2 regions of the Peribacillus sp. NPDC101480 genome follow, and region 2 is predicted to be linked to the other one. Evidence: riboswitches for the same ligand, from Rfam matches in the RefSeq annotation. Region 2 holds a riboswitch; the other holds the start of a gene.
The links. A riboswitch is a leader RNA that binds a small molecule or an ion and turns the genes downstream of it on or off. The one in region 2 is predicted to bind S-adenosylmethionine.

Region 1: linked by a shared signal. The riboswitch ahead of ACQKMF_RS22305 (methionine ABC transporter ATP-binding protein) and the one ahead of mmuP (S-methylmethionine permease) in region 2 are both predicted to bind S-adenosylmethionine.

Annotation. Positions count from the first base shown of each region.
Region 1 is NZ_JBNNSB010000007.1:302,982-310,420, reverse strand. It holds gene ACQKMF_RS22330 (YheC/YheD family protein) at 1-676, shown strand, start outside; gene ACQKMF_RS22325 (YheC/YheD family protein) at 673-1,869, shown strand; gene ACQKMF_RS22320 (YheE family protein) at 1,933-2,136, shown strand; gene ACQKMF_RS22315 (hypothetical protein) at 2,222-2,410, shown strand; gene ACQKMF_RS22310 (MBL fold metallo-hydrolase) at 2,467-3,291, opposite strand; SAM riboswitch class I at 3,573-3,677, shown strand; gene ACQKMF_RS22305 (methionine ABC transporter ATP-binding protein) at 3,746-4,762, shown strand; gene ACQKMF_RS22300 (methionine ABC transporter permease) at 4,749-5,417, shown strand; gene ACQKMF_RS22295 (MetQ/NlpA family ABC transporter substrate-binding protein) at 5,473-6,294, shown strand; gene ACQKMF_RS22290 (NAD-dependent epimerase/dehydratase family protein) at 6,494-7,439, opposite strand, start outside.
Region 2 is NZ_JBNNSB010000005.1:320,459-327,897, forward strand. It holds gene mmuM (homocysteine S-methyltransferase) at 1-252, opposite strand, end outside; gene mmuP (S-methylmethionine permease) at 249-1,637, opposite strand; SAM riboswitch class I at 1,721-1,823, opposite strand; gene ACQKMF_RS18615 (flavin reductase family protein) at 2,048-2,656, opposite strand; gene ACQKMF_RS18620 (alpha/beta hydrolase) at 2,674-3,282, opposite strand; gene ACQKMF_RS18625 (ring-cleaving dioxygenase) at 3,282-4,229, opposite strand; gene ACQKMF_RS18630 (ring-cleaving dioxygenase) at 4,254-5,231, opposite strand; gene ACQKMF_RS18635 (nitroreductase family protein) at 5,482-6,081, shown strand; gene ACQKMF_RS18640 (alpha/beta fold hydrolase) at 6,264-7,316, opposite strand; gene ACQKMF_RS18645 (hypothetical protein) at 7,309-7,439, opposite strand, start outside.

The sequences.
Region 1 (7,439 bases), on a different contig from region 2:
CCATTACCGGCAAGTTTATATAAAGCCCATTCACGGCAGCCTCGGCCTAGGGATTCATCAAATTCTTTATGATAAGCATGAGAATGTTTACTATTGCCGCTATACAAATGAAGCAAAAGAAAATAAACTGCAAAAGTTTTCCACACTGGAATCCATCGTTAAACATATTTTTCACGACCGGCCGCTTGAGAATCTTATCGTGCAGCAGGGCATCCCATTAATTCGATCTGAAAAACGTCCAGTGGATTTCCGGGTCCATACGAATAAGGACAGTAATGGAAAATGGCAGGTAACCGCGATCGCCGCAAAAATCGCCGGTGCCGGCAGCGTCACGACCCATATTAAAAGCGGGGGTGTGATCAAAACGGTTGCCGAACTGTTTGGAGATGACGATGAGGCCAAAGAAGTCGAACGAAAGCTATCGGAAGCCGCGCTGATTTTAAGTGACAGTATAGAAAAGAACTTGGACGGCATCGTTGCAGAAATAGGATTTGATTTTGGATTGGATAAAAAAGGGCAGGTTTGGATGTTTGAAGCCAATTCCAAACCGGGACGTTCCATCTTCTCCCATCCAAAACTCAAGGATTTCGAATTGCTGACCAGAAAGCTTAGCCTTGATTACGCCATTTATCTTACGGAACAGACGATTACGAAATCAATCAGTGTGCCGCGATGAACATTTTTTACGATATCCCCACTGAAAATTGGTACCACAATCAAGAAAATGCGGAACTTTTCGCCGGCTCTGCCGAAGAGGTAATCAGCTATAATAAGGATCATACGAATCAACCCCTAATTCCTATCACCATATTTCCAGGTAACCGGATGCTTGCCGTCGGCATACTGACTGTTTCCAATCCCAAAAAGGAATCAGGTTTGGGTGGAAACCTGACCCTTTTTCGGGACCTATCACTATATTTATTGAAACATGGAATATTGGCGTATGTATTCACAGAAAAGGCCCTTCATTCCGAATCGATGAGAGGGTATGTTTTTTCCTCCATTTCAAACAAGTGGATCGAATGTAAAGTGCCCTTCCCTGACATCGTCTATAACCGAATCCCCTCTAGGAGCTATGAGGCGTCAGGAGAATTCCAACAGCTCATCGGATATTTTAAAGAATCTCGAATGAATCTTTTCAACCCCTGTTTCATAGATAAATATGTGATGTTCGAAGCATTGATGGAAGAAGGATCCCTCACCAATCACCTTCCGCCCACCATGGTCTTGCGAAACAGCGGCTGCCTTGATGCTTTCCTGGAGACCTACAGGCATATATACCTTAAACCTTGCAAAGGAAGCCAAGGTAAAGGCATTTATACCATTATCAGAAATGATGATGATACACTATTGTTCAATAGCTTAAAGCATAGTGAGTCCTTCCCGGATTTCGCGTCATTCTGGGAAACAAAAAAAAGGGATTTATTAAAAAGGAGCTACCTTGCTCAACAGGCGATCATTCCAAAAAAACTTTTTGGACACCGTTATGATTACCGGATTCTGGTCCATTATGAAAAAGGTTTTTATAAAGTGACCGGCAAAGCGGTAAGGATGTCACAAACTCAGGAAATCACTACCCACACTCCCCAAGGGGGTAAGATCTTTCCTTATCAAGACCTGCAATCAAGAAGCCTGAATCGAGAATTAGCGAAAATCGCCCAAAAAAGCGGTGAGATACTTTCAAAAAAAATCGGATTTCTCGGAGAGTTTTCCATGGATATAGGGGAAGACGAATCAGGATCGCTCTTCATATACGAGGTGAACTCAAAGCCCATGCAATTCGATGAGGAGGAAATTGAAACAAACAGGCTTTTGCATTTAAAAAATCTTTTTATTGAATTAACTTTTCCCAGCCTGACAATTAAATAGCACCTCCAGCTGCCGTTTTCCATTATAATTAAATGAGAAACTGTATATATGGAGGTAATACATATGATTACTCATTTTCAATGGACACCACTGCATAAGAATCTGCCAGGATGGAAAATTTCCTTTTATTTCAACAAGCAGGCAGTCCAAGCCTTGTATCATAAAGATGGATCCATCGAGTGGACAGCCAATCCGCCTTCCGAAACAGATGAAGCCAAACTTAAAAGCATGATACATGATTTAATGATCTTCCATGTATATGAATGAACCGCCTTTACATTCATGAAATCCCTAAACAGAATAAAAAAAACTCCTTTGCCTAAACTAAAGAAAAGGCTAGGAGGGATTTATTTTGGATAAAGAAAAAATGACATTTTTGAAGGATACCGAATATGATGGCAAGGACTCCGTTTACCTTGATATCGACCGTATCATCAATGAAGGAATGGCGGGCGGAAATGTGTATGAAGTCGCTAACCTTCAGAACATCGAAGAAGCACATGATTTTTATGATGAAACAGATCCCAATATCAATAAATGAATGATGTGGGCTCTCTTATGGAGAGCTCTCCTTTATATCAGTCAGACCGTTAACATTCAAATTGTTCGATTCTCCCTGGCACTCAAAATATTTTCGTTTAATATCGATGTAATGATATGCTCTGAATCCCATTCATGCCCAGATATCTCGATAAGGGGATAGCGATTCGGTAAAACGACCTGCTGGATTTCATGAACGGTCAGCCCTTGAGAATGCAGGCGTAAAATTTCACCTTGGAGGTTTTCCAAATAATCCAACTTTTTCCTGAACATTTCCTTTCCATCAGGGACATGCCCAGCATGGCAGCAAAACACTTCCCCGAAGTCATATTGAAGTAATCTTTTTATGGAATCAATGATGACCGGGATAGACTCTTCCCGTAAGACAAGCTTTGTCTTTGGTGTTACGAAAAGGTCTCCTGAAAAGAGCACTCCATTACTGTTATTCAAATACACCATATGGTCCTTCGCATGGCCGGGGGTAAAAATCGGCTCCCACGCTTGGGTGCGTGAATGAATGACCTCCCCTAGCGGCTCAGCTTTAAAGGCGTCTCTCTTCCCCCAGAAAATTTTGCGATATTCAGGATATACAGCATCCTTTGCACAAACCTCAACCGACATCGGGTGAATGAAAAGCGGCACCTTTTTATGTTCCTGTATCCATGCAGCGCCCCCCGTATGGTCTTCATGATAGTGAGTCAGGGCCACTGAGTCGAAGTCTGCGGACTCATAGAACGGAATAAGCTCTTCCAGTAAAATCTGTGCGCCAGTATCTATCAATAGTCCATCCGTTAAAAAAACATTAACACTCATCCCCGACTTGTTCCCGCCAGGAGTCCCGTGCACACAAACCACATCATTTATCGTTTTAATTTCTATCATTCAATCGCCTCCCCATCATTGTACAAAAATAGTTTTATCTTCCTTTTTTTAACTTTACTATAATAAATGTAGTACCACTTTACCTTTTTGACAAGGAAATGTTGGTATAATTAACCTGGATGTAAATGCTGGATTCTTGTATAATAGCCCTTTTTTAACGGACCTTACAAAACTTTAATAATAAAAATCACCCCAAAAACTTCAGAAACGATTGACATTGTCGGATTTTACAAATAATATAGATTATATTAAAAAACTTGAAATATTCTAAAATAATAATTTACTTATCAAGAGTGACGGAGGGATCAGGCCCTGTGATGTCCGGCAACCGCCCTTAGGGAACGGTGCCACTTCCTGCAGAATGATTGCATTCTGAAAGATAAGACGAGATATAATTTCGCTGCCTCTTTCTGAATGATAGGGGCAGTTTTTTAATGTTTAAGGGGGAAAGCTCATGATTGAAATCCGTTCAGTCCGAAAGGAATACGTCTCGAAGAAAAACCGAGTTATCGGAGTGGATAACGTATCCTTAACCATTCAAACTGGCGAAGTGTATGGAATTGTCGGCTACAGTGGAGCTGGAAAAAGCTCATTACTCCGCTGCTTGAATTTGCTTGAACGTCCGACAAGTGGAAATATCATCATCGACGGCATTGATTTAACCTCTTTATCAAGTAAAGAGCTTCGTAAACAACGTCAAAAAATCGGAATGATATTCCAACACTTTTCACTGGTCAGTTCAAAAACCGTTTATGAAAATGTCGCTTTCGCCTTAAAGGCCGCGCATCGATCGAAGGATGCAATCAGGTTACGTGTATTGGAATTGTTGGAAATCGTAGGGCTCAGCGATAAGAAAGATGTCTATCCGGCGCAGCTTAGCGGTGGACAGAAGCAACGGGTAGGCATAGCCCGTGCCTTAGCAAATGACCCCACTGTACTATTATGTGATGAAGCGACTTCAGCACTTGATCCAACAACTACAAAAGCGATTTTACAATTATTGAAAAAGATAAGCAGTAAGCTTGGCATCACCATCGTGTTGATTACACATGAAATGGAAGTGGTCAAAGAACTATGCCACCGTGTCGCCGTCATGCAGGACGGCCGTGTAATTGAAGAAGGTCCCGTTTATGAAATATTTTCACAGCCCAAGCAGGAGTTAACGAAGCAATTCATTAGCAGTGTTCTGGATTTCGCACTCCCTCCGCACTTGATTGAAGAAAGTAAAGGTACGATCATTCAAATTCAATTCGAAGGGCAAACCGCTGGTGAGTCGATCCTTTCGGATACTCTCCAATCCCATTCAGTAAAGGGTAATATTTTACACGGTAAAATTGAGTATATCCAGGATGTCCCTTTAGGCATTTTAATCATCGAGTTAATAGGCGATGCCGCTCAAATTCATTCGGCATTGCAATATATAAAAAATCGTTCCAGTTCTGTGGAGGTGTTAAAACATGTCACTGCTTGATTCCATCGTCAATATTTTACCTGATCTTAATAAAGCCTTTCTTGAAACGATTTATATGGTCGGCGTTTCCCTTGCAGTAGCCCTGCTGATCGGTTTACCGCTTGGAGTATTGCTGTTTACCACAACAAGGAATTTATTTTTTGAAAATAGTATCGTGAATCGCTCTCTAGGATTCGCAGTCAATATTGTCCGTTCAATCCCTTTCATCATTCTCTTGGTCGCCCTCCTTCCTTTAACGGATCTTCTAACTGGATCGACGATAGGGCCGAGAGCGGCTTCTGTTTCCCTGTCGGTGTCCGCAATACCTTTTTTTGCAAGAATCGTTGAAACGGCATTACGTGAAATAGACAGAGGAGTGATTGAAGCTGCAATTGCCGTAGGAGCCACTCCATGGATGATCATTAAGGATGTACTTCTACCAGAGGCAAAACCGGGTATAATTCAAGGACTGACATTAACGACCATTTCGCTTATCGGTTACTCAGCAATGGCAGGGACAATCGGCGGAGGCGGAATTGGCGACCTGGCCATCCGGTACGGTTATTACCGTTATGACAACACAGTCATGATCACGACGATCGTCTTGCTGATCTGCCTTGTTCAAATCATTCAAATGGTTGGTGACAAGGCCTCATACATAGTTAACAAACGATAGTGATCCGTCATTTTTCAATGATTCAATACATTTCATTACTCAGGAGGAATTTCAAATGAAGAAAATAGCTTCGTTATTATCAGTCTGTGCACTTGCCCTTGGCTTGGCAGCATGCGGGAGCGATGATGCATCCCCAAAAACTGAAGACAAAAAGGAATTGAAGATCGGGGCGACTACCGGGCCCTATGCCGATATGGTTAAAGAGGCCATAAAACCAGGTCTGGAAGATCTCGGTTACAAAATAGAGATCGTCGAATTCACCGACTATATCCAGCCGAATAAGTCCCTTGGCAACCATTCGATCGACGCCAACCTCTTCCAGCATAAGGTGTACATGGATAACTTCGCTAAAGAAAATGATTTAAAGCTTTCCGACCTTATCATAGTTCCAACAGCACCAATGGGCATATATTCGAACAAGTATAAATCATTGAAAGAAATTAAAGACGGTACATCCCTTGCAGTGCCCAATGATCCGGTTAACCTCGCACGTGCACTTAAAGTGCTGGTGGATGAAGGGCTGATTGAAGTAGATCCAGATGTCGACCCTTTAAAAATATCTGAAAAGGATGTAACGAAAAATCCAAAAAACATTCAACTCAAACCATTGGAATCCGCTCAATTGCCCCGGGCAACAGACAGTGTTGACCTATCAGCGGTCCCTGGCAACTTCGCTCTTGCAGCGAAAATGGACCTACAGGATGCCATTGTTTTAGAAAAAATGCCGGATATGTATCGAAACGTTGTTACAGTGAATACAAAAGATGTAGACTCCCAATTTGCAAAGGATATTAAATCAGTTGTGGAATCCGACCAGTTCGAAAAAGTCATCGATGACAAATTTGCCGGATTTGGAAAACCAGACTGGATGAATTGATCAAATAATCGTGGCCTGCTTCCCCTTATTGGGAGCAGGCCTTTCATTAAGGACAAAGTGGCAGCCGCCATGGAAAACCTTGAAATCCTTACAAACCATGCAAGCCAATCCATGGACTAAAAAACGATGGGGTAAAAACCCCATCGTTTTTTTAATTTCCTTCACATTGTTTATTTAAAAATAATAATAAAAGAATATTTCAACCTACTGTCTGTTTCCATAATCCTAGGAGATCACTTTCATGTTGTCTGTGAATGCCTGCTTTTCTATCGGCAGATTCCGGACGGCTCTTTTCCCAATTCCATATATCTTCGAGAGTTTCTGATAGGGGACGGAATGTTAGTCCATTATTGATGGCTTTATCGTTATCGACAGCCAAAAACCCATTCAAAGGTTCCTTTCCTCCAGGTAAAGGGAATTCTTCTGGTATCCATAAAGGCATTTCTCCCCACGGCTCTACTTTATTGTCCTTTAAAAATTTTTCAGATACCCATGTAAAATCAGCATTACTTCTTGTTACCTTTTTGCAGCCTTCAAGTAATTGCTCCATAGTCAGTGTGTAATCTGGGCCAACGGCATTATACGTACCTGTCATGCTTTTTTCTATCATTTGTATGATCCATTGGGCCAAGTCCCTTGCATCGATAACTTGGATTGGACGTCCAGGGCGTCCAGGAGCTAAAATTTCTCCCCCATCCGCTATCCTTTTAAGCCAGTACGGCAATCGGTCAGTGTAATCATATGGACCCACTATTTGCCCGGCACGAATTGACAGGACTTTCCCCGGCAGTTCTTTTTCAGCTGCTTTTTCGCTTAATGATTTTAACGGTCCATAATATTCACCGTATATCGGTCCAGCAGTTCCGTGGGTGATCTCCTCTGCTTTATCTTCATTTAGTGTATGAACTTCTCCATTTTCATCAATTCCTGGCTCGGTCGGATCACTGTAAACTGAGATGCTTGAAATATATGTATAGTGTTTAACTTGATTAAGCAATCTGCAGGATTTCGATACAGTTCGAGGGATAAATCCTGATGTGTCAATGACTGCATCCCACTGTCTCCCTTTCAACATTTCCAGGTCCCCGTCGCGGTCCCCTTTTAACTGTTCTATTTCGGGAAAGACATAAGGATCGCTTCCACGA
Region 2 (7,439 bases):
TATTCCGCGGAGTGCGAAACCTTCAACAGTGGCTTGGTAGCTAGCCGTAATCGCACAATCCGCTCCAGCACGAAAATAGTCAGAATGCACTTGATAAATCACTTCTGGATTTTCAAGTAATACACGTGCAGACCAGAGCGGGTCGTCCAAATCACATCCATGCCTCTCTAGCTCTGTAGCTAAAGCTCCGTCTAAAATCATGACTGAATGATCTCGTAAAATAGCGTCAATTGGGTTAGTTTTAATGTTCATGATCTACTCCTCTTTTCTTTATGGTTTTGTGTCAGATAATAACTTCCATAGCAAATCAAAATAAATGGAATGCCACAATATAGTGCAATTCGTTGTGTAGGATCAAATGCAATTCCTATGCAAGAAGCTAGGCATAGCATAAAAGAAACGATTGGTACGAGTGGATATAATGGCGTTCGATAAGCTAAGTCATTTACTGAATTTCCTTCGTTTATATATCGTCTGCGAAATAGAAATTGCGACATGCTAATACTCATCCAAACTACAACAACGGCTAGTCCAGAAATGGATACAAGCACTATGTAAACAGTATCCGGTGCAATAATACTCGAAAACAGGGCTAAGCAGCCGCCCAACATACTGAAAAGGACTGCATTTATCGGAACTCCCCGTTTTGTCAATTTTGCAAATATTGGTGATATAGTTTCCTTATCTGCAAGTGACCAAAGCATTCTGGATGCCGCATACAGTCCTGAGTTTGCAGCAGACAAAATGGCAGTTAATATAACAAAGTTCATAATATCCGCTGCATATGGCACACCAATCCGTTCAAGAACTGCCACAAAGGGGCTTTCTAATACGCTTGCATCCGAAATAGGCAATAATGCGGATAATACAACGATGGTTCCTACAAAAAAGATAATCAATCTCCATAATGTCATACGGATTGCCTTTGGTATCGTTTTTTCTGGATTCACAGTTTCTCCAGCTGCAATTCCAATTAATTCAGTTCCAGAGAATGCGAAATTCACCGCAAGCATCGTCATTATAATGGCAAAAGCACCATTCGGAAATAAACCTTCACTTGTAAAATTGGAGAATAACGGAGCGGATTGTGAATGAATTATTGGAATGAAACCTAGCATTGCCGCTGCTCCCAAAATAATGAAAATCACAATGGCAAATACCTTTATAGACGCAAACCAGAATTCGGATTCAGCGAAAAATTTAACGGTCCACGCATTTAATGCCAAAACCAATATGGCAAATAGTGCACTCCATATCCAGACATTGATTGATGGAAACCATCTCTGCATCAACAATCCTGCAGCCGTGAATTCCGAACCAAGTGCAACTGTCCAAGTTAGCCAATACAACCAGGCTACTGTATACCCTGTCCCAGGACCTATGTATTTAGCTGAGTAGCTATGAAACGCACCTGTCTCGGGCATATGTACTGCCAGTTCCCCTAGACATAGCATGACTAGATAAACCACTAATGCCCCAATCAGATACGAAAGGATGGTGCCAAACGGGCCTGCCTGTTGAATCGTATAACCCGAACTTAAGAATAAACCTGTTCCAATCACCCCGCCAAGCGATAGCATTATTATATGCCGTGCCTGCATTTTCCTTTGAAAATCATGCTTCCTTTTGTTCTCCATTCTTACTCTCCTTTATCTTGCATCCAGAAAAAACGAAAACGCACTCTAAAAAAGAGTGCGTTACTGACAAATAAACACGTACGGTCTTATCTATCAAGGTTTCACCCCCTGGAATTAGCACAGTGTCATTGCAGACCTGTTGCTGAGGTTTCATAGGGCCAGTCCCTCCACCTCTCTGGATAAGAAATTATTTTTTTATAACTTTATCAATCTATGAAAAAATTGTCAAGTTTTGTTTCGGTTTGTAAAGACTTCCTTTAAAATCCAAACGATCAACGCACCTTTGGCATAGATATGAACTTGTTTTTGGAACAGTCGCTTACATTATAGAATTGTAAATAATGCTAACCGGGAAAAATTTTTAAAAAATGACGACACCTTAAAAGATGACGCCATTTTTCTTATATTCCTTAAGGTCTTTCAATTTCAAATAATTCTCCTAGTTTTGTATAAGTATGACCCGCTAATCTTGCTACAGGTTTTAGCCCATTCTGGTCAATTCGGCCATTATGGTAAATCTCCTGCTCTATATGATAGCAGACTATTTTCCCTATCAATAAATCACAACCAGGTTTATTCTTGGAACCTGCCAAAGGTATCGCATGCTCCAATGTGCATTCAAAGCGTACCTTCGCTTCTTGCAATCCTGGTACCGACACCTTATCACTAACAGCCTGAGTGAAATTGGTAAGACCCAATTCACTTTCGTCAGACGGGAGTTCCTTGGCCGTTCGATTTGCATCAGCAACATTGTCTTCATCAGTGATATGAACAACGAATTCACCTGTTTGAATTGCATTTCGGGCCGTGTCCTTCAAAACTCCTTCTTTCCGTTGAACAGAAATGGAAATCATCGGAGGATTGGAACTGACTATGTTAAAAAAACTGAACGGCGCTATATTGATTGTACCGGTTTCGGATTGTGTCGTGACCAGGGCTATTGGTCTCGGTATGATGCTTCCAGTCAAAAACTTATAATTTTCCCGTTCTGTAAGACTTTCAGGATTTACTGAAATCATCTTCATCCCTCTCATTCTTATAAAAAGTTCTTTTGAAACCATGAACTTGCTGCATCAACCTCTGAACGTGTTAACTGATGACCGTAATTTTCCCAGTGAACGTCCACCGCAGCACCCGCTTGCAGTAAAATCCGATTAAGTTCATCAGTTTCTGCTGCGGGGCAAATCGGATCGTTTTTACCTGCAGCAATGAATACAGGTATATCCGATAGGGACGGCAAAGCAATCCCGCGTCTAGGCACCATTGGATGATGAAGAATCGCTCCTTTTAATGCCCCTTCGAAATGGAACATCAAACTTGCTGCTATGTTTGCACCATTAGAATAACCTAATGCCACCACTCTGTCACGATCGAAGTCATATTGTCCGGACGCTGATTCCAAGAAGTCATAAAGCTCCTTCGTACGGAAAATCAAATCTTCTTCATCAAAAACTCCTTCAGCCAGCCGGCGGAAATAACGGGGCATTCCGTTTTCAAGTACATTTCCCCGTACGCTGAGTACGGATGATCCCGGTGAAACCATCTCCGATAATGGCAAAAGATCCGTTTCCGTTCCTCCAGTGCCATGTAAAAGCAAAAGCAACGGTGCATCTGGATTACTTCCTTTTTGAAAAATATGCTTCATCATTTATCCTCCTCTAGTACCCTCGGCACTGCCGGCAGTAACGTTTTCTCCATAATTTCCCTTTTTTCTTCAAGCCATGGCGGCAGCATTAATTTACTACCCATCGTTTCCTTCGTTTCATCATGAGCAAAGCCAGGTGGATCTGTGGCAACTTCAAAGAGTATGCCTCCATCTTCCCTGAAATAAATGGCATCGAAGTATTGGCGGTCTTTAAAGGGTGTCACGCCATAGCCATGGTTTGCGATATGTTCCCTCCATTCTTTATGATCTTCATTATCGCTTGCACGCCATGCAAGATGATGGACAGTTCCCACTCCGATTTTCCCATTTGGCAAAACCGTTTTTTTAACATCTATCAAATTTCCGATGTCCGATGTGGATTTGAAGCGAATGAAATCGCCCTCTTCCCCCATCTTTTGCAAACCCATCACTTCCTCTAAAAGTTCCATCGTTTTGATCGGTTTAGACGTCAATAATACAGCACCTCCGAATCCCTTGATTGCCTTATCAGCTGGTACACCGCCGAATGACCACTCGCTATTTTTACCTTCTTTACGCTCAACCAGTTCAAGTTGCAATCCATGTGGGTCCTGAAATCCCAGATAATCCTCGCCGAAGCGTGAGATCTTTTCAAAGTCAATATTAAATTTACCCAAGCGCGTTTCCCAGAAGCCCAATGAACCTTCCGGAATGGCATATGTTGTTATCCCCACTTGTCCGGAGCCAATTGTCCCTCGGTATGCCCCAGGCCAAGGAAAGAAAGTGATGATAGTGCCCGGTGAACCTGATTCATCTCCGAAATATAAGTGATAGGTGCCTGGATCATCAAAATTAACGGTTTTCTTCACCATACGCATTCCCAGCACTCCAGCATAAAAATCCACATTCTCTTGAGGATTGCCTACAATTGCGGTTATATGATGTATTCCTGCATTTTGCTTTTGCATGCCGATTCCTTCCTTTCCCCTTGATTAATTAGTTGATTTTGTATTCAGTGGTTTTAAATTCGATTCAATATCTTTTCTTTTTGATTCTAAAAATGGCGGCAGGGCAAGGTTCTCACCTAGGTGCTGCTCTGCTTCATCAACTGCAAATCCAGGTCCATCAGTAGCTAGTTCAAATAATATTCCATTCGGCTCCCTAAAATAAAGTGAACGAAAATAAAAGCGGTCCACATATCCAGAGTTCACGAATTTTGATTCACTAATTTTTTCTATCCATTTTCTAAGTTCTTCTTCATTATCCACCCGAAAGGCAACATGGTGTACTCCACCCCTCCCCAACCTTTCCCGAGGAATGTCATTCCTTTCTTCAATATGAAGTTCCGCTCCTGTTCCTCCCTCACCTGTCTCATAAACGACAATTGGATTTTGCACCCTAATTGCAGATGGGTATGTGCCTGTTTTCCTGAACCCCAATACCTCGGAGAGAACACTTTCTGTTAGTTCAATATTAGGTACAGTAAGTTTTACCGGTCCTAATCCAAGGATGGAAAACTCTTGCGGTACCGGGCTTCCATCCCATGGTGATCCCCCTTGAACACCGTTATTATCCTGATCGGAAACCAGAAGTAGCCTCTGCCCTTCAGGATCTTTAAAAGAAAGCACCTTCCTTTCAAAACGGTTCGATATTTCATCATGCTCAACATTGAATTCCACAAACCGTTTTTTCCAATATCCTAGAGCTTCATCATCTCTCACCCTTAAAGAAATTTCAGAAATGCTATTGTTTCCCTCATGAGTGCGGGCAGCATTGGGAATTTCAAAAAACGTCAATTCCGTACCCGGAGAACCAATTTGATCTCCATAAAATAAGTGATACACACGAACATCATCTTGATTCACCGTTTTTTTGATTAATCGCATCCCTAAGACTTTTGTGTAGAAATCAAAGTTATTTCCCGCTTTAGCTGTAATCGCCGAAACATGATGTAATCCTTTTAATTCCATCCGTACCACTCCTATCTTTTCTTTATAAATCTCCCCTTAAGGAGAGGAATTAATCCGTAAACAATATCTCGAAATCGAGACATTTAACTAAACATATAATACTTTTAATACAAATATCTTGATTTAAAGATAAATGATAACGATAAATTTGTCAACCATTTTCAGACAAATAATTTCACCCGTATCCACTTTTCATAAAATAATAAAATCAGGTCAAAATAAGTCGGTATAATGAATGGAGGTATGATGTATGGCTAAGGACTTTTTTAGCGCAATTGAAGATAGACGCTCTTATTATTCCCTTAGCAAGGAACATGTTGTCCCTAATAAAAGGATTAAAGAAGTTATCGATCATGCCGTTCAATATTCCCCTTCCGCTTTCAATTCCCAAAGTGCAAGAGTGATTGTTTTAACTGGTCAAAGCCACGACCAATTATGGGATATCACGAAAAACACATTAAGAAAAGCTGTCGGTGACAAAGATTTCGAAAAAACGGAAGAAAAAATGAAATCATTTATAAATGGTTATGGTACGGTTTTATTCTTTGAAGACCAGGCCATTATAACAAGGCTTCAAGATCAATTCAAAACGTATGCCGAAAACTTTCCGATTTGGTCGAACCAATCGTCTGCCATTTTACAATTTGTCGTATGGACTTCCTTGGAAATTGAGGGGTTTGGTGCAAGCCTTCAGCATTATAATCCTTTAATCGATGACGAAGTGAGAAAGACATGGGATATATCACGCGATTGGAAACTCATCGCTCAGATGCCCTTTGGAAAACCCACTGCAGAGCCTGGCGATAAAGACTTCTCACCACTAGAAGAACGAGTGAAATATTATGAATGAGACAATAGGGGCTGGCTCTAAATACCAAGCCAGCCCTTTCATTTATTTCACTTTAGTAATCCGGAAATGTTGCAAAAAATCTTGAAAATATAAATGCCGCAAAGCCTATATATTCTACAACCGGCATGATTTTGATTTCCTCACTGGCGTTAAACATGTACATTTCACTTCCCCCCACTAACCTATTGAATTGGTGAAGAACGCCCAGGTAGCCATTCCTTCAAATAATATGGAAGTCCACCGGAATATTGTTTAGCAGCATGTCCACTTTTCAGTAGGCTATATGTCTTATCCTTACATGTTAAATGCTCCATTACCGGATAAATCATTTCCTGTGGGACCAATCGATCATACTTACTTGCAATGACCAAAACACTAGCATTAATTTTCGATAGCTTCGCTTTTTTCCCCCTTACCTTAAAACCACCATTAACCAAGCGATTTTTTATCAAGAGGTCTTTGGTTATTTGTTTGGCAACTGCGCCGGATAGAGGCACATGCCCATTTACCCACGCATTGAAGCGGCGCCAATTCTTAACGTATTCCTCATCATCCGCTTGATTCAATAACGATAAATACGGTGATATATAGATAGGTGATGTAATTAAACGAATTCCATATTTAACAGCACTGGCTGGAATCGTTTGATAAATATCTATTGTCTCGTCAAAATCCGCTGTTCCTTCTTTTAACGCTTCCTGCCATTGATCAAAAAATTCCGAGCCACTGAAATCCACCGGGGTCACGGAAAGTATCAAATTCTTGATGGGCTCGTCTGCAATGGCAGCATATATTGCGGCTATTGTACCTCCGAGGCAAAACCCCATGACTGTAATTTCTGATGCTCCAGAGTGACGTAATGCACGCTGTACTCCTTTTTGAATATAATCGACGATATAATCTTCGATCGATATGTCACCATCTTCAAAGCCCGGGCTTCCAAAATCAAGCAAATACACATCAAAACCTTCATTTACAAAAGATTCTATTAAACTATTCCCCGGAGATAAATCAAGAATCAAAGGAGTATTGATTAGTGAATATATAAGAAAAACCGGTACATCATATTTTTTTTGTGCTGAGGGATAAAACCAAAGCGTTGATTTGTTTTTTTTCCACACCGCTATTTTCGGAGTCAGTCCCATTTCAGGCATTGGCTGATTGGGAATATCCAATAAATGTTGCCATTTAGTTTTGGGTTCAGATTGATTTTTGGGCACTTTCCGTTTAGCCATTTGAATTCTCCTGACCAACTGAATTGAACTCAGGCAGCTGTGAGCTTAACAATAAGGAGTTATTTATAAAATCAGATAACCTTTTTTTACTCCCTTCCATTTCATTGGATGCCAATCTTGATT